One region of the Rhizobium sp. N324 genome, then DNA from elsewhere that is predicted to be linked to it. Evidence: predicted binding sites of a transcription regulator. Region 1 holds the regulator's gene; each other region holds the start of a gene.
The links. The regulator LexA, encoded in region 1, represses DNA repair genes until DNA is damaged. The targets are predictions, from matches to a motif close to TGTTCNNNNTGTGTTCNG.
Positions count from the first base shown of each region.

Region 1 (10,447 bases):
ACGAGCGGCGCGCCATCTCGAATGCGACGACGGAGGCGTTGCGCCAGTCTGGCCTTGCCCACATCGTCGCGATCTCGGGTCTCAACATGGCGCTGTCGGCCGGCATCTTCTTCGTCGGCTTCCGGATGCTGCTCAGCCTCTTTCCGGGCGTCGCCCAGGCCTATCCGACGAAGAAGATCGCCGCCGCAGGCGCGCTCACCGCCGTCACCGCCTATTACCTGATCTCCGGATTCGGGGTCTCGGCCGAACGCGCCTTCATCATGATGGCCATCATGCTGATCGCCGTCTTCTTCGATCGGCCGTCGATCAGCCTGCGCAATGTCGTTCTCTCGGCGCTTGTCATCATCGCCATTTCACCCTCCGAAGTGCTGGGCCCGAGCTTCCAGATGTCCTTTGCCGCGACATTGGCATTGGTATCGGGCTATCAGTTGTGGAAGGACCGGCGCGTCCGCGAAAACGCGTTGCTCAAGCTGCCGATCTTCCGGCCGGTCGTTGCGGTCGCCGGTTTCTTCGGTGGCGTCCTGCTGACCTCGCTGATCGGCGGTTTTTCCACGGCGCTGTTTTCGATCGAGCATTTTCATCGGTTGACGGCCTACGGCCTGCCGGCAAACCTCGCGACGATGCCGATCATCTCGTTCATCGTCATGCCGGCCGGGCTGCTGGCAATGTTGCTCATGCCGTTCGGCCTGGACGCTCCGCTCTGGGAGGTCGTCGGCTTCGGCCTCGATCTGGTGATCGCTGTCGCCAAGACGGTGTCCGGCTGGGGCGGCGATATCGGCGTCGGCCGTTTGCCCGCCTGGTATTTCGCCGTCGCCGTGGCCGGCTTCCTGCTGCTGACACTGCTGCGCACCCGGCTGCGCCATGCCGGCACATCGACCCTCGCCGTCTCGACGCTCTTCCTGCTGGTTCTGCCGGTCCCCCGGCCGCCGGATCTGGTGATTTCGGAGGATGGCAGTCTGGTCGCGCTCGTTGCAGTGGCGGCAATGGCTTCCAACCGCGAAAACCCGCCGGATTTCATTTTCGACCAGTGGCAGAGAGCACTGGTCCTGCCGACACATCATCCACCGAAGATGTTGGAAGGCCCTGCTATCCCGCCGGAGGGAGAAGACCGCCGCGTCAGGCTTTCCCACGATCAGCAGATCGAAGCGAGGACGGCGATGCGGGCGGCGGCGGGCGGTGAAACAAACCGCTTTTCCTGTGTCAAAAAGGCCTGGTGCACATCAAGGCTTGGCAATGGGCGCGTCGTCACCGTCATCGACAATGCCGCCTATCTCGGTCCGGCCTGCGATGCCTCCGATATCGTCGTCACGTCTGTCCGCCTGCGTTTCAATAGCTGCCGCTCGGGCGCGACGCTCTTTACCGGTGAGACGCTACGCAGGACCGGTTCCGTCGAGCTGCGCTTCGCGGACGCCGGCCTGGAGGTCGCAACCGCATTCGAGAGCCTGTCGCGGCCGTGGATACGCCATCGCGCCTATGACTGGCGCAGCAATAGTTTCGCCGAAACCGGCCCGTCCAGCGTCAGTGATAGCGGCGAATGAGACCGACGAGCTTGCCCTGCACCTTGACGCGGTCTGGCCCGAAGATCCGGGTCTCATAAGCCGGGTTGGCGGCTTCAAGCGCGATCGAGGCGCCCTTGCGGCGGAAGCGCTTCAGCGTCGCTTCCTCGTCATCGACGAGGGCGACGACGATGTCGCCGGGACTTGCCGTGCTGCCGTTGCGGATGATCACCGTGTCGCCGTCGAAGATGCCGGCGTCGATCATCGAATCGCCTTTGACCTCCAGCGCATAATGCTCACCCGAGCCGAGCATGTCGGCGGGAACGACGATGTCGTGGGTGTTGTTCTGGATCGCCGAAATCGGAACGCCGGCGGCGATTCGGCCCATGACCGGCACCGAGACCGAGTTGCCGTTGTCGGCGACGGGTTTTGCGGGTGCGGGGGCGGCGACCGGCTGGGGCTTGCCGAGGCTGCCCTCGATGACGCTCGGCGAAAAACCACGCCGGGGCTGAATGCTGGGGCTATAGGCCTCCGGAAGCTTGATGACCTCGAGCGCCCGGGCGCGGTTCGGTAGGCGGCGAATGAAGCCGCGTTCCTCAAGCGCCGTGATCAGGCGATGAATGCCGGATTTCGAGGCCAGATCCAGGGCGTCCTTCATCTCGTCGAAGGACGGTGGAACGCCGGATTCCTTCATGCGCTCATGAATGAAAAGGAGAAGCTCCTGTTGTTTGCGCGTGAGCATCGGCGTGTGACCCCTGATTGAAACAAATCCAGAACAGACACTATATGTTCCATATGTGTTCCGCAAGTAGCTAAATTTCCGTAAAACTTGGCGCCAACTCGTTGAGATTTTTATTTTCATTCGCCGGATCGGCGCCATGTCTTGCATTGAGGAAGGCGCCGTCGCACATCTCTTCGCAATTGCAGGAGGGGATATCATGAACACGAATTCCGCCAAGCCGCACCCACTGGATCATGTCGTGCTGCCGGTCGTCAATATCGATCTGGCGCGCGAAAGACTCGGCAAGCTCGGCTTCACCGTTGCGGCCGATGCCCGTCATCCCTTCGGAACGGAAAATGCCTGCGTCTTCTTCGCCGACAAGACCTATCTGGAGCCGCTCGGTATCGCGAGCGTCGAGGAGAGCGAGTCCTCGGCGCGGCAAGGCAATGTCTTCACCGCCCGCAACCGGGCCTTCCGCTTCCGTTGCGGCGATGAGGGGCTTTCGGCCGTGGTTTTCGGCACCGAGGATGCCGGCCTCGATCATCAAAGCTTCATTTCAGGCGGATTGAGCGCCGGCGAGATGCTGGAGTTCAGCCGGCTGATGAAAATGCCGGACGGTTCCAAAGGCATCGGCAGCTTCAAACTGGCCTTTGCCGCGGATCTGCGGGCACCCGATTTCTTTCTCTTCACCTGCCAACGCATCAATCCATTGCCGGCCGACCGCGGCGCGCTGGAGACACATGCCAATGGCGTGACCGGCATCGCCGAGATCGCGCTGTGCGCGCCTGATGCCTCCGCCTTCGCCGGTTTCGTCAGCCTTGTCATGGCGCAGTCGGCCGTCGAGAAAACCGGTTTCGGCGTCAATATCGCGGCGCCGAATGCGAAAATCAGCCTGATGACGCCGGAAGGGCTGGAGGCCTATTTCGAGTTTGCCGTCTCATCCGCCGACCGCGGCCTGCGCGGCCGGGCCATCCGCTTCACCGTCGCCGATCTTGCCGTGACAGAAGCGCATTTGGCTGCTAACGGAGTGACCTACACGCGCAAGAACAATCGTATTCTGGTGAAGCCGGCGCCCGGGCAGGGCACGCTTTTCGCCTTCGAGGAAAGATGATGAGCACTGATACGAATTCGGAAGTCAGGATCGGCGCGGGCGCAGGCCAGGTCACCTTTTCCAATACCGGCCGCCTGTCGCTGATTGCCGGCCCCTGCCAGATGGAGAGCCGCGACCATGCCTTCATGGTTGCCGGCACGCTGAAGGAGCTCTGTGCAAAGCTCGGCATCGGTCTCGTTTACAAGAGTTCCTTCGACAAGGCGAACCGCACCTCGCTGTCGGCAGAGCGCGGCATCGGCCTTGAAAAGGGCATGCAGGTCTTCGCCGATCTCAAGAAGGAGTTCGGCTTTCCCGTCCTGACCGACGTTCACACCGCCGAGCAATGCGCCGAAGTGGCAAAGGTGGTCGATGTCCTGCAGATCCCGGCCTTCCTCTGCCGCCAGACCGACCTTCTGATCGCCGCCGCCGAGACCGGCCGTGCCGTCAATGTCAAGAAGGGCCAGTTTCTTGCCCCCTGGGACATGAAGAACGTGCTGAAGAAGCTCAACGCCAGCGGCAATCCGAACGTGCTGCTCTGCGAACGCGGCGCCTCCTTCGGCTACAACACGCTGGTTTCCGACATGCGCTCGCTGCCGATCATGGCGTCGATGGGTGCGCCGGTCATTTTCGATGCGACCCATTCGGTGGCGCAGCCGGGCGGGCAGGGGGAATCCTCCGGCGGTCAGCGGGAATTCGTGGAAACGCTGGCGCGCGCGGCGGTCGCGACCGGCATTGCCGGCGTCTTCGTTGAAACCCACCAGGACCCCGACAACGCACCGTCCGACGGCCCGAACATGGTCTACCTCAAGGACATGCCGCAGCTTCTGGAAAAGCTGCTGGCCTTCGATGCTGTCGCCAAGGGCTGACAGTCAAAAGCCTGACATGTTCGTGTTATAGCGACGATCGGACATGCAGGTCGAAGGTGCCGCAATGCGCCATTGTAATTTGCACGCCTTCGATTATGACAGGCTTCGAACGATTGATCACCCACCGAGCAGGAAGAACCCATGACTGCAATCACCGATATCATCGCCCGCGAGATTCTCGATAGCCGTGGCAACCCCACCGTCGAAGTCGACGTCTATCTCGAAGACGGCAGCATGGGCCGCGCGGCCGTTCCCTCGGGCGCTTCGACCGGCGCCCATGAGGCAGTCGAGCTGCGCGACGGCGGCAAGCGCTACCTCGGCAAGGGCGTGCAGAAGGCGGTCGATGCCGCCAATACCGAGATCTTCGACGCGATCGGCGGCATCGATGCCGAAAACCAGATCCAGATCGACAACATCATGATCGAGCTCGACGGCACGCCGAACAAGTCGCGCCTCGGTGCCAACGCTATCCTCGGCGTGTCGTTGGCCGTCGCCAAGGCTGCCGCCCAGGCCTCGGGCCTGCCGCTCTACCGTTATGTCGGCGGCGCTTCCGCGAGCCTCTTGCCGGTGCCGATGATGAACATCATCAACGGCGGCGCTCATGCCGACAATCCGATCGATTTCCAGGAATTCATGATCCTGCCGGTCGGCGCCGATACGATCGCCGAAGCCGTGCGCATGGGGTCGGAAGTCTTCCACACGCTCCGCAAGGAACTGGCCGCTCAGGGCCACAACACCAATGTCGGCGACGAAGGCGGTTTCGCACCGGGCCTGAAGAGCGCTTCGGAAGCCCTCGACTTCATCGTCAAGTCGGTCGAAAAAGCCGGCTACAGGCCGGGTGAGGACATTTACCTCGGCCTCGATTGCGCCTCGACGGAATTCTTCAAGGACGGCAAATACGTCCTCGAAGGTGAAGGCCGCACGCTCGAATCGGGCGCCATGGCCGAATATCTGGCCGAACTTGCCGCCAAGTACCCGATCATCTCGATCGAAGACGGCATGGCCGAAGATGACTGGGATGGCTGGAAGACGCTGACCGACCTCACCGGCAAGAAGACCCAGCTCGTCGGCGACGATCTCTTCGTCACCAACTCCGCCCGTCTTCGCGACGGCATCCGCATGGGCGTCGCCAACTCGATCCTCGTCAAGGTCAACCAGATCGGTTCGCTGACGGAAACGCTCGACGCAGTCAACACGGCGCATAAGGCTGCCTACACCGCTGTCATGTCGCACCGCTCCGGCGAAACCGAAGATTCGACCATCGCCGATCTCGCGGTCGCCACCAACTGCGGCCAGATCAAGACCGGCTCGCTGTCGCGTTCCGACCGGCTCGCCAAGTACAACCAGCTGATCCGCATCGAGGAAGGCCTCGGCCCCCAGGCCCAGTATGCCGGCCGCTCGATCATCCGCGGCTGATCGAATCTGCTTTCGACAAGACCCGCGCCCCTCCCGGCGCGGGTTTTTTGTTGGCCGTTTTTACGGTCAACGAACGGTTAATCTCTGGGCGTTATGCTGAACGAATTGGTAATGCGTTCAAGAGCATGCGTGTATGTGGACAAAGCATCATAAGAAGAGAAAATTCGGCCGCTTCGTCATTCCGGCCATGACGGTCGCCTTCCTCTCCTATTTCGGTTATCATTGCATTCACGGCGATTACGGCCTGCGCGCAACGGAGACGTTCGAGCACCAGCGCGTCGCGCGTGAAAAAGAGCTTGCGATCTTGAAGGCGAAGCGCGAACATCTGGAAAATCAGGTCGCGCTGCTGAGTGATGGCTCGCTCGACAAAGATATGCTGGACGAAAAAGCGCGCTATCAGCTCAATATGTCGCGCGCGGACGAGATCGTCATATTCAACCATTATTCCAATTAACCGGAATTAGGTTAATTGGAATTTTCTGCTTATTTCCAATAGTTTAGTGCCGAATACGAGCCATGCAATTATGGCATTGCTGTGGTCATGTTTCTTCCCTATGGTACGCGGCACCGAGAACCGACAAACCATAGGGAGGGTTGAATGGCGCCGCGAAAGACCGCGACGGTTTCCAGCCGGAAAACATCAGCAAAACCTGCAGCGAAAGCATCGAACGGAGGCCCTGTCGCCGACTTCGATCGCGACGAGGAGCTCAAGGCCTATCGCGAGATGCTGCTGATCCGCCGCTTCGAGGAGAAGGCCGGCCAGCTTTACGGCATGGGTTTCATCGGCGGCTTTTGCCACCTCTACATCGGTCAGGAAGCTGTCGTCGTCGGCATGCAGATGGCGCAGAAGGAAGGCGACCAAGTCATCACCGCCTATCGCGACCACGGCCACATGCTGGCCACCGGCATGGAAGCGCGCGGCGTCATGGCCGAACTGACTGGCCGCCGCAGCGGCTATTCCCACGGGAAGGGCGGCTCGATGCACATGTTCTCGAAAGAGAAGCATTTCTACGGCGGCCACGGCATCGTCGGCGCCCAGGTCTCGCTCGGAACCGGTCTTGCCTTCGCCAATCATTATCGCGGCAACGGCAACGTCTCGATCGCCTATTTCGGCGATGGCGCCGCCAACCAGGGCCAGGTCTACGAGAGCTTCAACATGGCGGCTCTCTGGAAGCTGCCGATCGTCTATATCGTCGAGAACAACCGTTATGCCATGGGCACCTCGACGGCCCGCGCCACCGCCCAGTCGAACTACTCGCTACGCGGCTCCGGCTTCGGCATTCCCGGCATCCAGGTCGACGGCATGGACGTGCGCGCCGTCAAGGCGGCCGCCGACGAGGCGCTCGAACATTGCCGCTCCGGCAAGGGCCCGATCATTCTCGAAATGCTGACCTATCGCTATCGCGGCCACTCCATGTCCGATCCGGCGAAATATCGCTCGAAGGAAGAAGTGCAGAAGATGCGCTCCGAGCAGGATCCGATCGAGCAGGTCAAGGCGCGCCTCATCGAAAAGGGCTGGGCCTCCGAAGACGATCTGAAAGCGATCGACAAGGATGTCCGCGACATCGTCGCCGACAGCGCCGATTTCGCCCAGGCCGATCCGGAGCCGGATGCATCCGAGCTCTACACCGACATTCTGCTTTAATCGGGGGAGGGAACCCATGCCTATCGATATCCTCATGCCCGCCCTCTCTCCGACGATGGAAGAAGGCACGCTGTCCAAATGGCTGAAGCAGGAAGGTGACAAGGTCACCTCAGGCGACGTGATTGCCGAAATCGAAACCGACAAGGCGACGATGGAAGTCGAAGCTGTCGACGAAGGCGTCATCGGCAAGCTGCTCGTCGATGCCGGCACCGAAGGCGTCAAGGTCAACACCAAGATCGCCGTGCTGCTGCAGGATGGCGAATCGGCCGACGCGATTTCCACTGCGCCTGCTGCTGCTCAGCCAGTCGCTGCTCCGCAGGTTGCCCAGGAAGAAAAGCCGACCAACACCGGTTCGGCTGCTGCTCCCGTTCCGGCCGAGCCGAAGGTTGCCGTTCCGAACGATCCGGAAATCCCGGCCGGCACCGAAATGGTGTCGATGACCGTGCGCGAAGCGCTCCGCGACGCCATGGCCGAAGAAATGCGCGCCAGCGACGACGTCTTCGTCATGGGCGAGGAAGTCGCCGAATATCAGGGCGCCTACAAGGTCACCCAAGGCCTGCTGCAGGAATTCGGCCCCCGCCGCGTCATCGATACGCCGATCACCGAGCACGGCTTTGCCGGCGTCGGCGTCGGCGCCGCCATGGCCGGCCTTCGCCCGATCGTCGAATTCATGACCTTCAACTTCGCCATGCAGGCGATCGACCACATCATCAACTCCGCCGCCAAGACGCTCTACATGTCCGGCGGCCAGATGGGCGCTCCGATCGTCTTCCGCGGCCCGAATGGTGCGGCCGCCCGCGTCGGCGCCCAGCACAGCCAGGATTATGCGGCCTGGTACAGCGCGATCCCCGGCCTGAAAGTCGTCATGCCTTATACGGCGTCCGACGCCAAGGGCCTGCTGAAGGCAGCGATCCGCGATCCGAACCCGGTCATCTTCCTCGAAAACGAAATTCTCTACGGCCAGCATTTCGATGTGCCGAAGCTCGATAATTTCGTGCTGCCGATCGGCAAGGCCCGCATCCATCGTCCGGGCAAGGACGTCACGGTCGTCTCCTTCGGCATCGGCATGACCTATGCGATTAAGGCGGTTGCCGAACTCGAAAAGCTCGGCATCGACGTCGAACTGATCGACCTTCGCACCATCCGCCCGATGGACCTTCCGACGGTCATCGAATCGGTCAAGAAGACCGGCCGTCTCGTCACAGTCGAGGAAGGCTATCCGCAGTCGTCGGTCGGCACCGAGATCGCCACCCGCGTCATGCAGCAGGCCTTCGACTATCTCGATGCGCCGATCCTGACGATTGCCGGCAAGGACGTTCCGATGCCTTACGCCGCCAATCTCGAAAAGCTGGCGCTTCCGAACGTCGGCGAAGTCGTCGATGCGGTGAAGGCTGTTTGCTACAAATAAGGGGCGGGTGATGGCCGTGATGAAAGATGTCAGGCGCATTGCTTGGTCGATCTATTGGAAGTTGGTTTTACTCAGCGCCATCTGCGGTTTTGTTGCCGGTGCAGCTTTTGGGTTCGTTTTAGGGGTTGCTGGTGGGATTGCTGGCATACCTCGGGAGACGATAACTCCGTTTCTGCAATGGGGTGGTGCTATTAGCGGTCTGATCGCAAGTTTTTTTGTGTTCAACTTTATTTTGGCACGCACAATTGGAAAGTCGATTGGCGGGCGGCAGCTTGAACTCGCCGTTGCCGGTTCGCTCAGGGAGGGCCACTAATATGCCGATCAATATCACGATGCCCGCCCTCTCTCCGACGATGGAAGAAGGCAATCTGGCCAAGTGGCTGGTCAAGGAAGGCGACACGGTTAAGTCTGGCGATGTGATCGCCGAGATCGAGACCGACAAGGCGACGATGGAAGTCGAAGCCGTCGATGAAGGCACGGTCGCCAAGCTCGTCGTTGCGGCCGGCACCGAAGGCGTCAAGGTCAACGCGCTGATCGCCGTTCTCGCCGCCGATGGCGAAGATGTCGCCGCTGCCGCAAGCGGCGCCGGTTCGCCCGCTCCGGCAAAGGCTGAGGCCGCCCCGGCTGCGAAGGCCGAGGCTGCTCCGGCCCCGTCCGCTCCGGCTGCTGCACCGGCGCCTGCCGCGGCCCCCGCCTCGGTTTCATCAAACGGCAACCGTACCTTCTCTTCGCCGCTCGCCCGCAGGCTCGCCAAGGAGGCCGGTATCGACCTTTCGGCGGTCGCAGGCTCCGGCCCGCATGGCCGCGTCGTCAAGAGCGATGTCGAAGCCGCCGTTGCCGGCGGTGGCGCCAAGTCAGCGCCCGCACCGGCCGCTGCTGCTCCGCAGGCCGCCGCAGCTGCGGCTCCGGCCGCTGCAGCGCCGAAGGGCGCTTCCGAGGACGCCGTGCTCAAGCTCTTCGAGCCGGGCTCCTACGAGCTCGTGCCGCATGACGGCATGCGCAAGACGATCGCCCGCCGTCTGGTCGAATCCAAGCAGACGATCCCGCATTTCTATGTCAGCGTCGATTGCGAGCTCGATGCTCTGATGGCGCTGCGCGCCCAGCTGAACGATGCGGCGCCCCGCAAGGACAACGCTCCGGCCTACAAGCTCTCGGTCAACGACATGGTGATCAAGGCCATGGCGCTGGCACTGCGCGACGTTCCCGACGCCAACGTGTCGTGGACAGACAGCAACATGGTCAAGCACAAGCACGCCGATGTCGGCGTCGCCGTCTCGATCCCCGGCGGCCTGATCACCCCGATCATCCGCAAGGCCGAGCAGAAGACCCTGTCCGCCATCTCCAACGAGATGCGCGACCTCGGCAAACGGGCCAAGGACCGCAAGCTGAAGCCCGAAGAATATCAGGGCGGCACCAGCTCGGTCTCCAATATGGGCATGATGGGCGTGAAGAACTTCGCGGCCGTCGTCAACCCGCCGCATGCGACGATCCTGGCGGTCGGCGCCGGCGAGCAGCGGGTCGTCGTCAAGAACGGCGAAATGGCAATCGCCACGGTGATGTCAGTCACGCTGTCGACCGACCATCGCTGCGTCGACGGCGCGCTCGGCGCCGAGCTGCTCCAGGCCTTCAAGGGCTATATCGAAAACCCGATGGGCATGCTTGTCTGATAGCGAAGCGGAGGCGGAAATGACCAAGACCGTTCTTTGCTATGGCGACTCGCTGACCTGGGGTTATGACGCCGATACGATCGGCCGTCATGAGTACAAAAACCGTTGGCCGAGCGTGCTTCAGGCGGCGCTCGGCAG
Region 1 is NZ_CP013630.1:2,115,457-2,125,903, forward strand. It holds gene AMK05_RS10245 (ComEC/Rec2 family competence protein) at 1-1,538, shown strand, start outside; gene lexA (transcriptional repressor LexA) at 1,519-2,238, opposite strand; gene AMK05_RS10255 (VOC family protein) at 2,435-3,328, shown strand; gene kdsA (3-deoxy-8-phosphooctulonate synthase) at 3,328-4,173, shown strand; gene eno (phosphopyruvate hydratase) at 4,315-5,589, shown strand; gene AMK05_RS10270 (FtsB family cell division protein) at 5,723-6,043, shown strand; gene pdhA (pyruvate dehydrogenase (acetyl-transferring) E1 component subunit alpha) at 6,188-7,234, shown strand; gene AMK05_RS10280 (pyruvate dehydrogenase complex E1 component subunit beta) at 7,251-8,642, shown strand; gene AMK05_RS10285 (hypothetical protein) at 8,653-8,955, shown strand; gene AMK05_RS10290 (pyruvate dehydrogenase complex dihydrolipoamide acetyltransferase) at 8,957-10,309, shown strand; gene AMK05_RS10295 (SGNH/GDSL hydrolase family protein) at 10,329-10,447, shown strand, end outside.

Region 2 (10,447 bases), 1.0 Mb from region 1:
CTCTGCTGCTTCCCGTGCTTGCCGCCGTCTCCTATGGCTTTGCCGCCACCTACGGCAAGCGGTTCAAGGATGTTCCGGCACCGGTCACCGCGGCCGGCCAGTTGACGGCATCCGCGCTGATAACTCTGCCGCTGTCGCTGCTGGCCGATCGTCCCTGGACGCTTCCGATGCCGCCGGTCGATATTCTCGCCGCCGTGTTCGCGCTGGCGCTGGTATCGACCGCCTTCGCCTATATCCTCTATTTTCGGATTATGGCGGCGGCAGGTGCGACCAACGCCTCGCTCGTCACCTTGCTGGTGCCGCCGAGCGCCATCCTTCTCGGTGTGCTTTTCCTCGGCGAGAGGCTCACATCCGGCGAATTCGCCGGCATGGCGGTGATCGGTTTCGGCCTCGTCATTCTCGACGGCCGCGCCTATCGCCGGCTGGTGAAGACCACCTGATCTCAGTTGCGAATTCCGCGTGTTTTCAACCGCTTGCCAGTTCGCCATGTTTTCGGCGCATAGGTAAACCCGCAATCGCCGGATTTAACGGCATGTTAAAATCTGTGAACAAAAAATTATTGAATATAATCGATTAGTTTCAACGGCTTGCCGACAGGCTCCTCGACTTGTTGACGGCGCTCTTCTGCAGCGCAGCATAGAATTCGCTTTCCAACCGACATATTTCGGACATATTATCGACCGGTTAACGCGAGGAGACAGACATGGGACTCACGCAATCCTTGAATGTTCTGTTGGTCAGTGCAGCGTTTGCTTTCGTCTTGTCCATGCTCTTCATCTGAGCCGGCCGATGAAAGCGGAATGACTGGTAGCACCTGAACTCCCCTGATCAATCCGCCAATGAAAAAGCGCATGTCCCGCCCGACATGCGCTTTTTCACCTTTTCAAACCGTATGGATCAGGCGGCCGCGCCCGCACTTTTTGCCGCCCGGCGGGAAAAGCCGAGATTGTCGAGCACGGCGGAAACCAGCGGCGCGCGGTTCATCGTGTAGAGATGGAACTCATTGATGCCGCGCCGGACGAGATCCTCGATCTGTTCGGCGGCGACATCGGCGGCGACCTTCGCCCGCTCCTCGGGCTTGTCGTCGAAGCCGGCGAAGCGTTCATCGAGGAAGGCCGGGATGATCGTGCCGCAGGCGCCGGCGAAACGCTTCAGCTGCGTCAGGTTCTGGATCGGCATGATGCCGGGCACAACCGGGATCGAGATCCCGGCAGCGCGCACCTTCTCCAGGTAGCGTTCGAAATTGTCGTTGTCGAAGAAGAACTGTGTCAGCGCCCGGTCGGCGCCGTTATCCGCCTTGCGCTTCAACATGTCGATATCGGCGGCCGTATCGCGGCTTTCCGGGTGTTTTTCCGGATAGGCGGAAACCGAAATCTCAAAATTGCCGACCGACTTGAGGCCGGCCACCAGCTCGGCCGCATTGGCATAGCCGCCGGGATGCGGCTGATAGGGGGCGCCGGCGCCGCCGGGCGCATCGCCGCGCAGCGCCACGAAATGCGTGACGCCGACCTTGCGGAACGTCTCGATCATCTGGTGCGTCTCTTCCTTCGTCGCGCCGACGCAGGTCAGGTGCGAAGCGGTGGCGAGCGGCGTCTGAGACAGGAAACGCGTGACGGCGGTCAGCGTCGGCGCCTTGGTGGTGCCGCCGGCACCATAGGTCACCGAGACGAAATCCGGGTCCCAGTCCTGCAGCTTGCTGACAGCATCCCACAGCTGACCTTCCATCTCCTCCGATTTCGGCGGGAAGAATTCGAAGGAAATCCCGATGTTGCGGCCGCGTGCCTCGTTATTCAAAGCCATGTCATACTCTCCCGGCAAATGTAGGTTCGGCGCCTTCGCTTAGTTGCGAAGCCATCAGGCGCCTCGGGTCGCGCGCGAGCCAGACGGTGACCGTCAATCCCTGCCCGCTTTGCTGCCCCGGATGAAGATCGACGACCTGCTCGACGTCGAGCCCGGCCCTGTGCAGCCAGTCGGATATCGCCTGGTGCGAGAAGCCGAGACGGACATGCGCATGCTCGTCGCGGAGATATTCGAGCGCATGCGGCGCAAGGTCGATGACCACGAGCCGACCGCCCGGCCGGAGCATGCGCGCCGCCTCGGTGATCGCAATCTCCGGCTGATCGAAGAAATGCAGCACCTGGTGGATCGTCACCAGGTCGAAATCCTGGCCTTCGAACGGCAGGTTCAGGATATCGGCATGGCGGACGGTCGCCTTGGTGATGCGGGATTTGTCGAGATTGGCGCGCGCCACGCTCAGCATGTCGCGGCTGGCATCGACACCGATCGCCCGGCGGTAAAGCCCGGAAAGAAGCTCGAGAATGCGGCCGGTGCCGGTGCCGAGATCGAGCAGCGAATCGATCGGCTGGTTGCCGAGCAGCCGGATGACGGCGGCATCGACCTCTTCGTCGGCCGCGTGCAGGCGGCGAAGCTCGTCCCACTCAGCCGCGTTGCGGCTGAAATAGGCCTGTGCCCGCTCAGCCCTCTGGCGCTTGACCTGCGACAACCGCTCGCCGTCGCGAAGCACGGTCGGATCGTTCTCGGAGACATGCTTCAGCAATGCCCGCACGAGCATGGCCGCCTTTCCGTCCTGCTTGAGGCGGAAATAGGCCCAGGCGCCTTCCTGATAGCGTTCGATCAGTTCGGCCTCACCGAGCAGCTTCAGGTGGCGGGAGATGCGGGGCTGGGATTGGCCGAGAATTTCGGTAAGATCGGTCACCGTCAGGTCGCCGCCGTCAAGAAGCGCCAGAAGACGCAGGCGCGTGGGCTCGCCGGCCGCCTTCATGACGTCCACCAGCGCATCCAGTCCAAGCTTCAAGGGTTCGCTCATCTTCGATCCAATCAAGATATAAAGATATCTTTATGTGATTTGGATGACGGTGACAAGCGGCAATTCGCACGCGAGCGAAATTGCCTGCTCAAATTGCGACAAGGCAGATGTGAAAAAACCCCGGTAGAACCGGGGCTTCTCGACCGCAAAAAACGGCTGCGATCAGCGTGTCAGGCGCTTATGGGCCTGGCTGCCCGGGTTGAGGGCATCGGGACCTAGGCGGCGAACCTTGTCCTGCTCATAATCCTCGAAGTTGCCTTCGAACCATTCGACATGGCCTTCGCCTTCGAAAGCCAGGATATGCGTCGCTAGGCGGTCGAGGAACATGCGATCGTGGCTGATGATGATGGCGCATCCGGCAAATGCCTCAAGCGCGCTTTCGAGCGCACCCAAGGTTTCCGTATCGAGGTCGTTGGTCGGTTCGTCGAGCAGCAGAACGTTGCCGCCTGCCTTCAGCATCTTGGCAAGGTGAACGCGGTTGCGCTGGCCGCCGGAGAGGTTGCCGACCTTCTGCTGCTGATCGCCGCCCTTGAAGTTGAAGGCGCCGCAATAGGCGCGGGAGTTCATATCGAACTTGCCGAGCTTGATGACTTCGGCGCCGCCCGAGATTTCCTCCCAGACGGTCTTGCTGCCGTCAAGCGCATCGCGGCTCTGGTCGACATAACCGAGATGGACCGTCTCGCCGATGCGGACCGATCCTGCATCAGGCTTTTCCTGGCCGGTGATCATGCGGAACAGCGTCGTCTTGCCGGCGCCGTTCGGGCCGATGATGCCGACGATGCCACCCGGCGGCAGCTTGATCGACAGGTCGTTGATCAGCGTGCGGCCTTCGAAGCCCTTGGTGATGCCTTCCATCTCGATGACCACCTGGCCGAGCCGCTCGCTGACCGGGATGATGATCTGGGCGTCGCCAGGGCGCTGCTTTTCGGCCGCCTCCACCAGCTGTTCGTAGGACTTGATACGCGCCTTGGATTTGGCCTGACGCGCCTTCGGGCTGGAGGCGATCCATTCCTGTTCGCGGCTGATCGCCTTCTGGCGGCCTGCCTCTTCCCGGTTTTCCTGCTGCATGCGCTTGGCCTTGGCGAGCAGGTAGGCCGAATAATTGCCTTCGTAGGGAATGCCGCGGCCGCGGTCGAGTTCAAGGATCCAGCCGGTGACGTTGTCCAGGAAGTAGCGATCGTGGGTGATCATCATCACGGCGCCCGGATAATCGCGCAGATGCTTTTCGAGCCAGGCAATCGTCTCGGCGTCGAGATGGTTGGTCGGTTCGTCGAGCAGCAGCAGGTCCGGCTGCGAAAGCAGCAGGCGGCAGAGCGCAATACGGCGGCGCTCGCCACCGGACAGGCTGGTGACATCGGCATCGCGCGGCGGGCAGCGCAGCGCTTCCATCGCCATCTCGACCTGGCTTTCCAGATCCCAGAGGTTCTGGCTGTCGATGATGTCTTGAAGCTTCGCTCCCTCTTCCGCCGTCTCGTCGGAATAGTTCATCATCAGTTCATTGTAGCGCTCGAGCACCGCCGTCTTCTTGGCAACGCCTTCCATGACGTTTTCGAACACCGTCTTGTTGGGATCGATGTGCGGCTCCTGTTCGAGATAACCGACCGTGGCACCCTCGGCGAGCCAGGCTTCGCCGGTATACTCCTTGTCCTGGCCGGCGATGATGCGCAGCACAGTGGATTTACCGGCGCCGTTCGGCCCGAGAATACCGATCTTGGCATCCGGGTAGAAGGAAAGGTGGATGTTCTCCAGGATCTTCTTGTTGCCATAGGCCTTGTTGAGGCCGGACATATGATAGATGAACTGACGTGCCATGACTGCGCTGCTCCGGGCGGGAAACTTCGATCGTGCCGCTATGTAGGCGAAACAGCGCCTGCGGGCAACGCCGAAACCCGGTTTACGCAGGATTTCCGGTCAGAAGCCCGCAGCGTCGACGACGCCCTCGTCGCAGCCGAACGTCGTTTTTCCCGCGCCCTGGATCAGATCGCCAAGCCCGGTGCCTTTCGCCGACGCCGCCCCGGCGGCCTCCGAAAGCCCGATCGTCAACCCGCTGACCATCTTGACATTGCCGACCCGTCGGCAGCTCATCTTGACGCGGTCGCCGGCCCCCGGCCCGAAGCTCTTGTCGAAAGCCGCCTTGATCGCCTCGGCCTTGACCGGCTTGCCGATATTGGCGGCGAAGAGATCGCGCACGGCCGAGGTGTTGAGCGCGCCGAGAAGATGTACGCCAACGCCGAAATAATCCTCGGCGCTCATTTTCGTGCAGGTGCCGTGCTTGACCCATTCATGCCGTTCCAGGCCGGATTGCGTGCCGGGCATCGCTTTTGCCAGCGCCGCCTGCGTCTCGGCCGACAGCGTGACCGCCGGCAATGTGCTCCACTTGCCATCCTTGTCGGCGGCCTTTTGCTCGGCGCTCACGCCGCAATAATTCTGTCGCATCGGCCAGAGCCCATGCAACGAAAAATTCGTCGCGTCGGGGCGCTCGCCGGTCTGGCTCGCACATTCGGCCTTCTTCTGGTTTGTCTGGCAAAAGGCCGGCTGCCAGCTTGCCGAAAGAATAAAGCGGGTCGCCCCACTGCCCTCCTGCGCGAAAGCGCCGCCGGCAAGAACCATCGATACGGCGAACGCCGCGGTACGCAACTGCATGCTGCTCATTTCAACCCCCAAAAAAGAACAATACAGGAACAAATAAGCACGAAGATTAAAAGCCCGCAACCCTGAATCGCAGCAGGAACGCAATTTGTTATCGGATAAGTCAGGAACCGATGTTGCTTTTGGGCGACGATCTGGTCTGTTGCGGCAGGGAGGATCCAGATGTTTTCTGAAACGCAGAGGCTCGCTGCGCCGGGGGTGTCGCTCGCCTATCACCATGCCGAGGCCGCCGGCCCGGCACGCGGCATCTTGTTGATATCGCACGGCCTCGCCGAACATTCGAAACGCTATCGCGCTTTTGCCGAGGCGATGGCGGCGCGCGGTTATCACGTCTACGCCCATGATCATCGCGGCCACGGCGAGACGACGGCGCCCGACGCGCCGATCGGCTGCTTCGCCCGGCGGGACGGCGTCGAAAAAGTGATCGGCGACGTCCTTGCCATGCGCGCCCATGCGCTCTCGCGCCATCCCGGCCTGCCGGTGATCCTCTTCGGCCATTCGATGGGGGGCCTGATCGCCCTCAATGCCGCGGTCACGGCGCCTTCCGATTTCGACGCCGTCGCCGTCTGGAATTCTAATTTCGCCGTCGGCCTTGCCGGCCGCGCCGCCCAGGCGATCCTGCTTGCCGAACGCATGCTGAAGGGCTCCGACGTGCCGAGCGGCCTGTTGCCGAAACTCACCTTCGCAGCCTGGGGGAAATCAATCCCCGCCCACCGCACCGAGTTCGACTGGCTGTCGCGCCGTCCCGATGAAGTCGACAAATATATCGCCGATCCGCTCTGCGGCTTCGACGCCTCGGTCTCGCTCTGGCTCGACCTCTTCGAACTGACGTTTCGCGCCCCGCAGAAGCTCCATCTGGATCGGCTGCCCCGCGACCTGCCGATCCACCTCGTCGGCGGCGGAGAAGACCCGGCGACGGAGCGCGGAAAAGCCGTGCTCTGGCTGTCAAACCATTTGAAAGCCAGCGGTTTCTCTCGTATCAGCACTGAGATATATCAGGACATGCGGCACGAAACGCTGAATGATGCTGCAACCGCCGCCTTCGCGGACTGGTGCGACGAGGCCGTCTCCAGATTGCAAACGGCAAGATCCTGAGCCAGAGAGATTTCATCATGAGCAGCACCTCCGCCCGCCCCGTTTCCTCAGCCTCCGAGGTGACGACGGGGCTTGCGCTGATGTTCCTTTCGGTGATGTTCTCGCCGCTGATCGATATCTTCGCCAAGCTCGCCGTCGTCACCATCCCCTCCGCTGAAGTCACCGCCGGCCGTTTCGTCGTGCAGGCGCTGTGCATGCTGCCGATCGTCATATGGCGGCGCAGCTTTGCCGATTTCTCCTGGCGCCAGAACCTGTTCCATGCCATCCGCGGCTTGATCATCACCGTCTCGATGATCTCGTTCGTCACCACGCTGAAATACATGGCGGTCGCCGACGCGATTGCGATCTTTTTCGTCGAGCCGATCATGGTGACGATCCTCGGCGGCATCTTTCTCAAGGAGACGATCGGCTGGCGGCGTTATACCGCCTGCGGCGTCGGCTTTTTCGGGGCGATGCTGATCATCCAGCCGAGTTTCCAGGAGGTCGGCTATATCGCCCTCCTGCCCGTCGTCAGCGCGCTCTGCATCGCGACCTTCGTGCTGATGACCCGCGTCCTGTCGCACCGGGAAGACCCCTGGGCGATGCAGTTCCAGATGGGCATCTGGGGCCTCCTCTTCTGCACCATCCTGCTTTTTGCCGGCGAAGGAAGCGGCTCCGATCTCTTTGATCCCGTCATGCCCGAAGGCAGCGCCTGGTTCTACGTCGCCGGCGTCGGCGCCATGGCCGCAATTGCGGGCATCTTCGGCGTCTATGCCTATCGCGCCGCACCCGCCTCGACGCTGGCGCCACTGCAATATTTCGAAATCGTCTCGGCGACGATCTTTGCCTGGCTGGTTTTCGGCGACTTTCCGGATGCGATCAAATGGCTCGGCATCGCCATCATCATGGCATCGGGCTTGTACATCATCTGGCGCGAGCGCCGCTTTGCTTCAAAGCCTGTATCCGATACATCTGAGGCGACGCTGGTGCCGTAAAAATCGACGAGGGAATATGACGCAGACCACGAAAAGGCCGCCGCTTGCAGACATCCGGGTGATTGAGCTTGCCCGCGTGCTGGCCGGCCCGTGGGCGGGGCAGATACTCGCCGATCTCGGCGCCGACGTCATCAAGGTCGAAAACCCCGACGGCGGCGACGATACGCGCCAATGGGGTCCGCCCTTCGTCGAAGGCGCCGACGGCGACAATCTTTCGGCCGCCTATTACCACGCCGCCAATCGCGGCAAACGCTCCGTCACCGCCGACCTGAGAAGCCCCGAAGGCCAGGAGCTCGTCCGCCGCCTGGTTGCGTCAGCCGATGTGGTGATCGAGAATTTCAAGCTCGGCGGCCTCGTCAAATACGGGCTCGATTACGACAGCCTGCGCAAGGTGAACCCGAAACTCGTCTATTGCTCGATCACCGGCTTCGGCCAGACCGGCCCTTACGCCAGCCTCGCCGGCTATGATTACATCGTCCAGGGCATGTCCGGCTTCATGTCGATCACCGGCGAGCCTGACGGCCAGCCGATGAAGGCGGGCGTGGCGATCGCCGATATCTTCACCGGCATCTATGCCGTCTCGGCGATAGAGGCCGCCCTGATCCACGCGCTCAAGTCGGGCGAAGGCCAACTCGTCGACATGGCCCTGCTCGATGTGCAATCGGCCGTGCTGGCCAATCAGAACATGAATTACCTGGTCTCCGGCACAGCACCCACCCGCCTCGGCAATGCCCATCCGAATATCTCGCCCTATGAGGTCGTGCCGGCGGCGGACGGTTATCTTATTCTCGCAGTTGGAAACGACGGCCAGTTTCGCCGCCTCTGCAGCATTCTCAGCCTGGATGCGATTGCCGGCGACGAACGTTTCGCCACCAACAAGGCCCGGGTCGCCAATCGCGGCGAGGTTCGCCGTCTCATCTCCACCGAGACGCTGAAATGGCAGAAGGCGGATCTGTTGAAGGCCTGCGAGGAGAATGGGGTTCCCGCCGGCCCGATCAACACGATCGAAGAGATGTTCGCCGACCCTCAGGTACGAGCCCGCGGCCTGCGCATCGACCTTGCGGATGCCGCCGGCACCGTCATCCCGGGGGTCAGGACGCCGGTGGTGCTGTCGGAGACACCGTTGCGTTACACCAGGCCGAGCCCGCGTCTCGGCGAACACACCGAAGAAATTCTGGCGGAACTCGCCGAGCGCGAGAGGAAGGCATCGTCATGAAAAGAACAGGCGGGCAACTCATCGTCGAGGCGCTGAAGGCGAACGGCGTCAAGCGTCTGTCCTGCGTGCCGGGCGAGAGTTTCCTCGCCGTCCTCGACGCGCTGCGCGACAGCGAGATCGACGTCGTCGTCTGCCGCCAGGAGGGCGGGGCGGCAATGATGGCGGATTGCTGGGGCCGGCTGACCGGCGAACCCGGCATCTGCATGGTCACCCGCGGCCCCGGCGCCACCAACGCCTCCGCCGGCCTGCACATCGCCAAGCAGGATTCGATCCCGATGATCCTCTTCATCGGCCAGGTGCAGCGCGAAGCCCGCGAGCGCGAGGCCTTCCAGGAGGTCGAATTCCGCCGCGCCTTCACCGAATTCACCAAATGGGTGGGCGAGATCGACGATGCCGCCCGCATTCCCGAATTCGTCACTCGCGCCTTCGCGATCGCCACCTCCGGCCGCCCCGGCCCTGTCGTGCTGACGCTGCCGGAGGACATGCTGCGCGACGAGGTCGAGGCACCCCGCGCCAAGCGCTATGTCAGCGTCGAGGCCCATCCCGGTCGCCGTCAGATCGACGATCTCTATATCAGACTGCTGAAGGCCGAGCGGCCGATGGTGATCCTTGGCGGCACGCGCTGGGATGCCGATGCGGTCGCCGATTTCGCAATCTTCGCCGAGCGTTTCCAACTGCCGGTCGGCTGCTCCTTCCGCCGGCAGATGCTGTTCGATCATCTCCATCCCGCCTATGCCGGCGATGTCGGCATAGGCATCAATCCTGTTCTGGCCAAGGAGATCAAGGAGAGCGACCTGCTGATCCTGCTCGGCGGCCGCATGTCGGAAATGCCGTCCTCGTCCTATACGCTGATCGATATCCCCTACCCCCAGCAATCGCTGGTGCACGTCTATCCCGATCCTTCTGAACTCGGACGCGTCTACCGCCCGGATCTTGCGATCTGCGCCGCTCCTGCCGATTTCGTCGCGGCCCTTGCCGATCTCGAAGCGCCGGCCGAGCCGCATTGGGCGGAGCGCACTGAGCGCATGCACCAGGCCTATCTTTCCTGGTCGAAGCCGCCGGCGACAGGTCCTGGCGCCGTTCATATGGGACCGATCATGGAGTGGCTGGAAGCCAATACCGGACCGGAAACGATCTTCACCAACGGCGCCGGCAACTATGCCACCTGGCTGCACCGCTTCCATCGTTTCCGCCGCTTCAATACTCAGGCCGCACCCACCTCCGGCTCGATGGGTTACGGCCTGCCGGCCGCAGTCGCCGCCAAGCAGCTTTTTCCCGAGCGCGAGGTCATCTGCTTTGCCGGCGACGGCTGTTTCCTGATGCACGGCCAGGAATTCGCCACTGCCATCCGCTACGGCCTGCCGATCATCGCAATCGTCGTCAACAACGGCATGTACGGCACGATCCGCATGCATCAGGAGCGCGAATATCCCGGCCGCGTCAGCAGCACCGACCTGACCAACCCTGATTTCGCCGCCCTTGCCCGCGCCTATGGCGGCCATGGCGAGACGGTGGAAAGCACCGCGCAATTCGCCGCGGCCTTCGAGCGGGCGCGCGCAAGCGGCAAGCCCGCAATTATCGAAGTCAAACTCGATCCCGAGGCGATCACGCCGACACGCACGCTCTCGGAAATCGCGCAAACAAAAAGCCGGTAGGTTTCCCTACCGGCTTTCAAAGGCAGAATTA
Region 2 is NZ_CP013630.1:3,156,630-3,167,076, forward strand. It holds gene AMK05_RS15195 (DMT family transporter) at 1-440, shown strand, start outside; gene metF (methylenetetrahydrofolate reductase [NAD(P)H]) at 898-1,800, opposite strand; gene AMK05_RS15205 (ArsR/SmtB family transcription factor) at 1,802-2,827, opposite strand; gene ettA (energy-dependent translational throttle protein EttA) at 2,990-4,639, opposite strand; gene AMK05_RS15215 (ribonuclease T2 family protein) at 4,739-5,479, opposite strand; gene AMK05_RS15220 (alpha/beta fold hydrolase) at 5,639-6,571, shown strand; gene AMK05_RS15225 (DMT family transporter) at 6,589-7,545, shown strand; gene AMK05_RS15230 (CaiB/BaiF CoA transferase family protein) at 7,562-8,761, shown strand; gene AMK05_RS15235 (thiamine pyrophosphate-binding protein) at 8,758-10,416, shown strand.
Region 2: AMK05_RS15215 (ribonuclease T2 family protein) is a predicted target of LexA. The motif match lies at 5,494-5,511, and genes of this name have one in related genera.

Region 3 (10,447 bases), 1.1 Mb from region 1:
AGGGATGCACCGTCACGAAGAGCGTGCGCCCCCCTTCGATCGCCATCGCCGTTCCCCTGACGTCCTGCAGGCGCTCTTTCATATCGGTCAGCGCCGCAAGCGCCGTCGCCCCCATGGCGACGATCAGCTTCGGCTTGATGAGTGTCAGCTCCTGATCCAGCCACCAGCGGCAATGTTTGACCTCGCCCATATTGGGCTTCTGGTGAATGCGCCGCTTGCCGCGCGGCTCGTATTTGAAATGCTTGACTGAGTTGGTGACGTAGACCATCGAACGGTCGATGCCCGCCTCCGCAATGACCTGATCGAAAAGCTTGCCGGCCGGACCGACGAAAGGGCGTCCTGCAATATCCTCCTGATCGCCCGGCTGCTCGCCGACGAACATCACCGCCGCATCGCGCGGCCCCTCCCCGAACACGGTTTGCGTGGCCTTGGCGTGAAGCGGACAGCGGGTGCAGGCGGCAGCCTCGGCGCGCAGGGCTTCCAGCGTGCCGGCCGGCGCTTCGGGTTCTGTGGGAAGGTTGCGCGCCGCCTGCTGCAGCCGGTCGTGAAAGGGCAGCGATTGCGTTGCCTCCCTTGCCGCCATCTCCCGCACCTTGCTTTCGGCCGATGCGATCAGACCCGGAATGAGATCGGCCTCCGGGAGGTTCTTCCAGTATTTTTTCGGCATTTCCGCCTGCATCGCCTTCAGCTTCAGCCGCGCCGGATTGAAGATGCTCGCATAATAGGTGCGCCAGAGATCGTCGGTGGCATCGGTGAGATTGGGCTTCTCGCACGGCGCGTCGTTCATCGTCAGCCTTTCGCCATCCCAGGCCGCCGAGCCCTTGGGCGTGGCGATCAGCCAGTCCATGTCGGTAAAGCGCCTCTGGAAAAAAGGCGCGGTACGCCGGACAATATGATGGTCCGGCTCGAACCAGGCGATGAATTTTCGCCGTCCCGAGGAAACCGCGCCGACCTCCTTGAAGCGGACGAAAGCCGTCATCTTGTGGGCGTCGCGATGCACATTTTTTGCCATCAGCCGGGCCCGCACGACATCCTCGTCGGAGGCCACCTCAAGCAGTTGCCGGTCCAGCTGCAGCCGCCAGAGCAGCCGGTAAAGCAGCGAGAAGCGCGCCGGGTCGCAATGGCAAAGCACGGTCTCCGCAAGCTCGATAAAGGCCGGCGGCACCGTCATCGGCTTGCGTGTCACAGGCGCCGGCGGCATGGCGTCGCGTTGGAATGCAAGATCGGCCTCCGCGCTTTTTTCCCGCCAGTCGATCTCCTCGGGCAATATGCCGGCGGCCGCGAAGGCGCGCGCGGCATCACGCCATTCGGCAAGGTCGCCCCGTCCTGCAAGCACGACCCGGCGCATCATAGCAACGACAATTGTTCAGGCTTCGGCTCGAACATGGCGCGAAGGTCCGGGCGGTCGATCAGCCGGCGCGGCGACCAGCCTTCCGCCGAGATGAAGGACTGTACCTTCTTGATAGAAATGCCGAGCCGCGAGAGATCGTCGAGCCGCAGGCGGCGAAAACGGCGGGCCGAAACGATCGATTTGACGGTTTTGGTGCCGAGACCGGGCACGCGCAGCAAGCGTTCCCGCTCGGCTTTGTTGATGTCGACCGGAAATTCGGCGCGGTTGGCGAGCGCCCAGGCAAGCTTCGGGTCGAGGTTCAGATCGAGCATCCCGTCCGTCTGGCTGGCGGTGATCTCGTCGATGCCGAAACCATAGAACCGATAGAGCCAGTCGGCCTGATAGAGCCGGTGTTCACGCATCAGCGGCGGCTTGATCAGCGGCAGGTTTTTCGACGAATCCGGGATCGGGCTAAAGGCGGAATAATAAACGCGCCTCAGGCCGTAGCTGCTGTAAAGCCGGCCGCTGGTCGCAAGGATCGTCGCATCACTCGCGCCGTCGGCGCCGACAATCATCTGCGTGCTCTGGCCGGCCGGCACGAAGCGCTGACGCTTCTTCGTGCGCAGCGTCGGCTCGCCTGCGGCCTCGATCTTCAGCCTCAGATCGCCCATCGATCGGCGGATATTGGCAGGCTTCTTTTCCGGCGCGAAACGGCTGATGCCGTTATCCGTCGGCAACTCGATATTGAGCGACAGGCGGTCGGCAAACAGCCCCGCCTCCTCGATCAGCCGCGGCGACGCCTCGGGGATCGATTTCAGATGGATATAACCGCGAAAATTATGCGTCACGCGCAATTCGCGGACAATGCGGACCATCTCTTCCATCGTGTAATCGGAAGAGCGGATAATGCCCGAGGACAGGAACAGCCCCTCGATATAGTTGCGCCGGTAGAATTCCAGCGTCAGCCAGATGACTTCCTCGGGCGTGAAGCGCGCCCGTTCGACATTGCTTGACGAACGATTGACGCAATAGGCACAGTCATAGATGCAGAAATTCGTCAGCAGTATTTTCAGAAGCGAAATGCACCGCCCGTCCGGCGCATAGGCATGACAGATGCCGGATCCCTCGGTCGAACCGAGCCCGCCGCTTGTTCCCGAATCGCGTTTCACCGTGCCGCTGGAGGCGCAGGAAGCGTCATATTTGGCGGCGTCTGAAAGGATTGCCAAGCGTTCTGTTAGCGACTTCTTCATTAGTGTGTTCACTATATGTTCTAACGCGCAAAGTCAACCACGGTCATCCCGCCTTGGCCGCGTTTTCGGCGGGACACTGGCTGTCGGGGCGGCTTGCATTTCATTCATGCGAATTTTCTGGAAATCGGCCTTGGCGATCTGCTATAAGCACTTAACTAGGATTGTGGCACGGTTCCGAAGCTCCCCTTCGGGACCTGTTTTCTTTTGTGTGTGCTGGACTGCGTCAAGCAGGGCTGGCGGATACAGGGAGTGAAGGACAGAAAAATGGTTGATAAGGTACCGATGACACAGGGTGGTTTCGTCAAGCTGCAGGAAGAGCTGCGCTGGCGTCAGCAGGAGGAGCGCCCGCGAATCATCGAGGCGATCGCCGAAGCCCGTGCTCATGGCGACCTTTCCGAAAACGCCGAATATCACGCCGCCAAGGAAGCCCAGAGCCACAATGAAGGCCGCATCAGCGAGCTGGAAGACCTGACGGCGCGCGCGGAGGTCATCGACCTCACCAAGATGTCGGGCGACAAGATCAAGTTCGGCGCCAAGGTGAAGCTCGTCGACGAGGACACCGAGGAAGAAAAGACCTACCAGATTGTCGGCGACCAGGAAGCCGACGTCAAAGCCGGCCGCATCTCCATTTCCTCTCCGATTGCGCGCGCGCTGATCGGCAAGGAAGTCGGCGATTCCATCGAGGTCAACGCGCCGGGCGGCTCCAAGGCCTACGAAATCCTCCAGGTTTCCTGGGGCTGATCGCCCGCCACAGACGAGACCCATCCCTTGCCTGATATGCGTGACGTCGAGATCATCGCGCCCAATTTCAAGCGCCGGCTCTCCGGCGTCACGTCGACCATCGTCCAGCTCATCCCCTGCCAGATCCGGCTCGGCGTCAGGATCGCAACCCTCGGCCCCGGCCTGCCGGAAGACCTGCCGAAGCTGCGATGGTCGCAGCTCCTTGGTCTCTGGCGCCCGCCGGCCCGCCGGCGCCGGCGTGTCTGGCACGCCCGCCGCAACAATGAGATGGCGGTCGGCATCCTGCTTCGCCATCTCCTGCGTATGCCGCTGAAGCTGGTCTTCACCTCGGCCGCGCAACGCCGCCACACCGCCTACACGAAATGGCTGATCCGCCGCATGGATGCGGTGATCGCAACCAGCGACCGGTCCGGCTCCTTCCTCGAGGTACCGCACGCCGTCATCCAGCACGGCGTCGATCTCTCCCTGTTCCACCCGCCGGAAACGGCGGAAGACGGTATTGCTGCGACCGGCCTGCCCGGCCGCCACCTCGTCGGCTGTTTCGGCCGCGTGCGCCATCAGAAGGGCACCGATCTCTTCGTCCGGGCGATGATCGAACTCTTGCCGCAGCACCCCGAATGGACGGCCGTCGTCTCCGGCCGGGTAACGGCGGAGCACACGGCCTTCGCAGACAAGCTCAAGGCCGATGTCGCGGCGGCTGGCCTCGGCGACCGTATCCTCTTCCTCGGCGAAGTGCCCGATATCAAGGTCTGGTATCGCCGCCTGACGCTTTACGTCGCCCCTTCCCGCAACGAGGGTTTCGGGCTGACGCCGCTCGAAGCCATGGCGTCGCGGACGGCGGTGGTGGCATCGGACGCCGGCGCCTATGCCGAACTGATCGCCGAAGGCGAGACCGGCTCGGTCGTCGTCGCCACCGATGGCGAAGCACTGACACGGGCGATCGCGCCCTATATCGCCGATCCCGGTCTGGCGATCGCGCATGGCGAGAATGCCCTGCGCCACGTCAGGGCGAATTTTGCCCTGGAGAAGGAAGCAACCGCCATCGGCGCCATTTACGACCGTCTTCTTAGCGACAACCGCGGCTGAGCGGAGCGAGAAGCGGCCTGTTGAAAAGGACAGCCACCCCCTCCTCCGTCATGCTCGGGCTTGTCCCGAGCATCTGCCTCCGGTCGATAGGGCAGCAGATCCTCGGCACAAGGCCGAGGATGACGTCGAGTAGAGAACGGGATCTATTGACAAGCGAACGGCCCGCCGGATGACGGGCCGTTGCAAATATCCGCGACTAGCGAGTGGCTGATTATTCCGCCGGCTGAAGTCCGCCGGCCGGAGCCGTCTCTTCTGCCTGGCCGCCCAAGGCTCTGGCAAGCTGCGCCGTATCCAGTTCGTTTTCCCAGCGCGCCACGACGATCGTCGCCACGGCATTACCGACGAGGTTGGTCAGCGCCCGGCATTCCGACATGAAGCGGTCGATGCCGAGGATGAGCGCCATGCCGGCAACCGGCACGGAAGGCACGACGGAAAGCGTGGCGGCAAGGGTGATGAAGCCGGCGCCGGTGATACCGGCGGCACCCTTGGAGCTCAGCATCGCCACCAACAGCAGCAGGATCTGGTCACCCCAGGAGAGATTGATGCCGGTTGCCTGGGCGATGAACAGCGCCGCCAGCGTCATATAGATGTTGGTGCCGTCGAGATTGAAGGAATAGCCCGTGGGGATGACGAGACCGACGACCGAGCGCTTGCAGCCGGCCTTCTCCATCTTGTTCATCAGGCCCGGAAGGGCGGCCTCCGACGACGACGTGCCGAGCACCAGCAGCAGCTCTTCCTTGATGTAGCGCAGCAGCGCCACGATCGAGAAGCCGTTATAGCGGGCGACGGCGCCGAGAACGACGAGAACGAAGAGCAGCGAGGTGATGTAGAAGGTGCCGATCAGCATGGCGAGATTGGCGATCGAGCCGATGCCGTACTTGCCGATCGTGAAGGCCATGGCGCCGAAGGCGCCGATCGGGGCGGCCTTCATCAGGATGGCGACGAGCTTGAAGACCGGAGCCGTCAAGGCGTTGAGGAAATTGACGACCTGCTCGCCCTTTTCGCCGACCATGGCGAGCGCGACCCCGAAGAGCACCGAGAAGAACAGCACCTGCAGAATGTCGCCATCGGCAAAAGCGCCGACGATCGTCGACGGAATGATATTGGTGAGGAAGCCGACGATGCTCTGCTCATGCGCCTTGGTGGCAAAACTGGCGACGGCGGCAGGATCCAGCGATGCCGGATCGATGTTCATGCCGGCGCCGGGCTGGACGACATTGGCGACGACCATGCCGATGACGAGCGCCAATGTCGAGAAGGTGAGGAAGTACAACATTGCCTTGCCGGCGACGCGGCCGACCTTCTTCAGGTCGCTCATGCCGGCAATGCCGGTCGCCACCGTCAGGAAGATGACCGGGGCGATGATCATCTTGACGAGCTTGATGAAGGCATCGCCGAGCGGCTTCAACTGGGCGCCGAGTTCGGGATAGAAATGGCCGAGAAGGATACCCGCGGCGATAGCGGCGAGAACCTGAACGTAAAGATGGGAATAAAAGGGCTTCTTGCCCTTGCTCTCTGCGACTGCATCGAATGGTGCTGCGATCATGATGTCCTCCTTAAGGCTCGTCCGAACAACTCCGGCCTCCCGAGCCGTTCGCTTCAATCCAACAGCTCAGCCGTTGTTGCCTTCTCCTTCGCAATCACCGTGCCAGTTTGACGTCATCGAATTAAGCAATTGATTTCACATAGTAAAAAAATCTTAGCTCATTGCCGGCTCGTTAAGAAATGCGGAAGTCCGCACAAATCCCTTTGCAACCAGTGCAGAAAAATGCACAAATCCGCCATGTCCCTGTCCCTGTCATCGCTGTGGCCTTCCCTGCCTCTGCGGCACCGCATCCGCCGGATGTGGTGGGCCTATGCGGTGATCGCCCTTGTCGCCGTCGCCGCAAGCCTGTGGGCAAGCGGCGAGATCGGTCGCCGCCAGGCCGAGACGGCCCTCGAAGAGCAGGCCCGCACCGATGCCAGGCTGAATGCGGCATTGCTGCGCACGGTTCTCGAAAAATACCGGGCGCTGCCCTTCGTGCTGTCGCAGGACACGGCACTCGCCGCAGCGCTGACAGGAAACGATGCCGCCACGTTCGGTGAGCTCAGCCGGAAGCTGGAAACGCTGGCGGCGGGCACGAAGGCTGCCGTCATCTATGTCATCGACAAGGACGGCATGGCGGTTGCGGCCAGCAACTGGCGCGAACCGACGAGCTTCGTCGGCAACGACTATCGTTTCCGGGAATATTTCCAGGGCGCGGTCGCTGCAGGACAAGCCGAGCGCTTCGCGCTCGGCACCGTCAGCAAGAAACCCGGGCTCTATATCTCCGAGCGGATCACCGGCAGCAATGGGCTGCTCGGCGTCGTCGTGGTCAAGGTGGAGTTCGACGACGTCGAGGCCGACTGGAATGCGAGCGACGCACCGTCCTACGTCACTGACGACCGCGGCATCGTCCTCATCACCAGCATTCCCTCCTGGCGGTTCATGACCATCGGCCGGATCGCCGAAGACCGGCTGACGGCGATCCGCGAGAGCCTGCAATTCGGCGATGCGCCGCTTCAGCCGCTGCCGCTCGATACCGTCCGCAGCCTTGGCGACAGGCTCGACGTCGTAGAGATCGTCATGCCGGGCGGCGCCGGAAAAACCAGATTTCTCGATGTCGGGATGCCGGTTCCAGCCACCGCCTGGCGTTTGCAGCACCTCGTGACGCTCGGACCATCCGTGGACGCTGGCGTTCGCGAAGCCCGCATGCTGGCATTGCTCACGCTCTTGCCGCTGCTGGCGGGCGCGGCCTTCCTGCTGCGCCGCCGCCAGACGGTCACCCTGAAGATTTTCAGGGAACAGCAGGCGCGGGAGGAGCTGGAACGGCGCGTTGCCGAACGGACGCTCGATCTCAGCCAGGCGCGCGACCGGCTGCAGGCCGAGATCATCGGCCACCGGAATACGGAGCAGAAGCTGCAGGCGGTGCAGCAGGATCTGGTGCAGGCCAACCGGCTGGCGATCCTCGGTCAGGTTGCCGCCGGCGTCGCCCATGAGATCAACCAGCCGGTGGCGACCATCCGTGCCTATGCCGACAATGCCCGCACCTTTCTCGACCGCGGTCAGACCGCTCCTGCCGGAGAAAATCTCGAAAACATCGCGGCGCTGACGGAGCGCATCGGTTCGATCACCGACGAGCTGAAGACCTTCGCCCGCAAGGGCCGCGGCGGCGCCGAACCGACCGGCTTGAAGGACGTGATCGAGGGCGCCGTGATGCTGTTGCGCAGCCGCTTTGCCGGCCGCATGGACACGCTCGACATCGACCTGCCGCCGGCCGACCTGCAGGTCATGGGCAACAGGATCCGCCTCGAACAGGTGCTGATCAACTTGCTTCAGAACGCGCTTGAAGCCGTGGCGCCGAAGGCCGACGAGGCGCGCGTCGAGGTCAGGACGTCAAGCGAAGGGGACATGGTGGCGCTGACGGTCGCCGACAACGGCCCCGGCATTTCGCCGGAGATCCGCAAGGGCCTGTTCACGCCGTTCAACACCTCTAAGGAAAGCGGCCTCGGCCTCGGGCTGGTCATCTCCAAGGATATCGTCGGCGATTACGGCGGCCGGATGGAGGTCGACAGCGACGGCAGCGGAACCCGGTTCGTCGTGCATTTGAGGAAGGCTTGAGATCATGACCACAGTGATGCCGGTTGCGCTGATCGACGACGATAAGGATTTGCGCCGCGCCACCGCCCAGACGCTCGAGCTCGCCGGATTTTCCGTTTCCGCCTATGATGGTGCGAAGGCCGCTCTGGCCGACCTGCCCGCCGACTTTGCCGGCCCCGTCGTGACCGATATCCGCATGCCGGAGATCGACGGATTGCAGCTGTTTGCCACGCTGAAGAGCATGGACGCCGACCTGCCGGTGATCCTGATGACCGGCCATGGCGATATTCCGATGGCCGTGCAGGCGATCCAGAACGGCGCCTATGATTTCATCGCCAAACCGTTTGCGGCCGACCGGCTGGTTCAAAGCGTGCGTCGCGCCGGCGAGAAGCGGCGGCTTATCCTGGAAAACCGCATGCTGCGCAAAGCGGCCGAGGATGCGCAGGAGAATTCGCCACTGATCGGCCAGACGCCGGTCATGGAAAATTTGCGGAAGATTCTGCGCCACATCGCCGATACCGATGTCGACGTGCTCGTGGCCGGCGAAACCGGCAGCGGCAAGGAAGTCGTGGCCCAGATCCTGCATCAGTGGAGCCACCGCCGGAAGGGCAATTTCGTGGCGCTGAACTGCGGGGCGCTACCCGAAACCGTCATCGAAAGCGAGCTGTTCGGCCACGAGGCCGGCGCCTTTACCGGCGCCCAAAAACGCCGCACCGGCCGCATTGAACATGCAAGCGGTGGCACGCTTTTCCTTGACGAGATCGAGAGCATGCCGGTCGCCACCCAGGTCAAGATGCTGCGGGTGCTGGAAATGCGCGAAATCACCCCGCTCGGCACCAATGAGGTGCGCCCGGTCGATCTCCGCGTCGTCGCGGCCGCCAAGATCGACCTCGGCGATCCCGAGCTGCGCGGCGATTTTCGCGAGGATCTCTATTACCGGCTGAATGTAGTGACGATCTCCATTCCGCCGCTGAGGGAGCGCCGCGACGATATTCCGCTGCTGTTTTCCCACTTCGCCGCCCGCGCCGCCGAGCGCTTCCGCAGAGAGGTGCCGGAGCTGTCGCCCGGGATGCGCCGCCACTTTGCCTCGCACGCATGGCCGGGCAATGTCCGCGAGCTCTCGCACTATGCCGAGCGTGTGGTGCTGGGCGTCGAAGGCGGCGCAGCCGCACCCGTCCCTGCCCAGCCGACCGGCGGCGGCACCCTGCCCGAACGGCTGGAACGCTACGAGGCGGAGATCATCCGCGAGGCGCTCACAGCCAATGACGGCGACGTGCGCAGCACCATTGAGGCGCTCGGCATTCCGAGAAAGACGTTTTACGACAAGCTCCAGCGCCACGGCATCAACCGCGGCGGCTATACCGCACGCAAATAGACGGTTTCAGACTTCCACCAGTCCCAGCTTCTTCACCTGCCGGATCGTCAGCATGGTGCGCACGGTATCGACATGTTCGTTGGCGGTCAGCACCTCGATGACGAAATCCTGGAAGTGGGTGAGATTTTCAGCCACGCAATGCAGCAGGAAATCGCTGTCGCCGGAGACCATCCAGGCCTGCCGCACCAGCGGCCATTCGGTGGTGGCGGCGGCAAAGGCCTTGAGATTGCCTTCCGACTGATGCTTGAGGCCGACCATGCAGAAAGCGACGAGATCGAAGCCCAGCCTCGGGCTGTTCAGCATCGCATGGTAGCCCTCGATGATGCCGGCTTCCTCGAGCTTGCGCACCCGGCGCAGGCAGGGCGGCGCCGAAATGCCGACGCGATCGGCAAGCTCCACATTGGTCATGCGGCCATCGGCCTGCAATTCCCGGAGGATCTTTATATCGATGACGTCGAGTTCGGCGCGACCCACATCATTGCCTTTCTTTAATTCTCCGCGGGGAGCTTCTATATAAAGCGGCGGAATACGCAAGAATGTTTCACGCCGATGACGGATTCTTGCACATCCGGGTGATTTGCCTTGTTGGTAACGCAAGGCTGCCCTTGAATAAAAGCATTGGACGTTCATAAATGGCGCAGGGACCGCGAAACGGCCGCAATCGCCACTTAGCCGCCGCCCTCCCGCCAGTCGAAAGGAAATGACATGCCCGCCCGCCACACGAAGGTGCTCATCATCGGTTCCGGACCCGCAGGCTATACCGCCGCGGTCTATGCCGCGCGCGCCATGCTGAAGCCGGTTCTGATCGCCGGCCTCGAACAGGGCGGCCAGCTGATGATCACCACCGATGTCGAGAACTATCCGGGCTTTGCCGATCCGATCCAGGGCCCCTGGCTGATGGAACAGATGCTGCAGCAGGCAAAACATGTCGGCGCCGAGATCGTCAACGACCTGGTGACCGAAGTCGACATGAACCAGCGTCCCTTCGTCGCCCGCACCGACAGCGGCCAGGTCTGGACCGCTGACACGCTGATCATCGCCACCGG
Region 3 is NZ_CP013630.1:3,259,119-3,269,565, forward strand. It holds gene AMK05_RS15670 (UdgX family uracil-DNA binding protein) at 1-1,348, opposite strand, end outside; gene AMK05_RS15675 (putative DNA modification/repair radical SAM protein) at 1,348-2,580, opposite strand; gene greA (transcription elongation factor GreA) at 2,845-3,321, shown strand; gene AMK05_RS15685 (glycosyltransferase family 4 protein) at 3,349-4,407, shown strand; gene AMK05_RS15690 (dicarboxylate/amino acid:cation symporter) at 4,619-5,953, opposite strand; gene AMK05_RS15695 (sensor histidine kinase) at 6,176-8,047, shown strand; gene AMK05_RS15700 (sigma-54-dependent transcriptional regulator) at 8,052-9,401, shown strand; gene AMK05_RS15705 (Lrp/AsnC family transcriptional regulator) at 9,408-9,875, opposite strand; gene trxB (thioredoxin-disulfide reductase) at 10,107-10,447, shown strand, end outside.
Region 3: AMK05_RS15675 (putative DNA modification/repair radical SAM protein) is a predicted target of LexA. The motif match lies at 2,586-2,603, and genes of this name have one in related genera.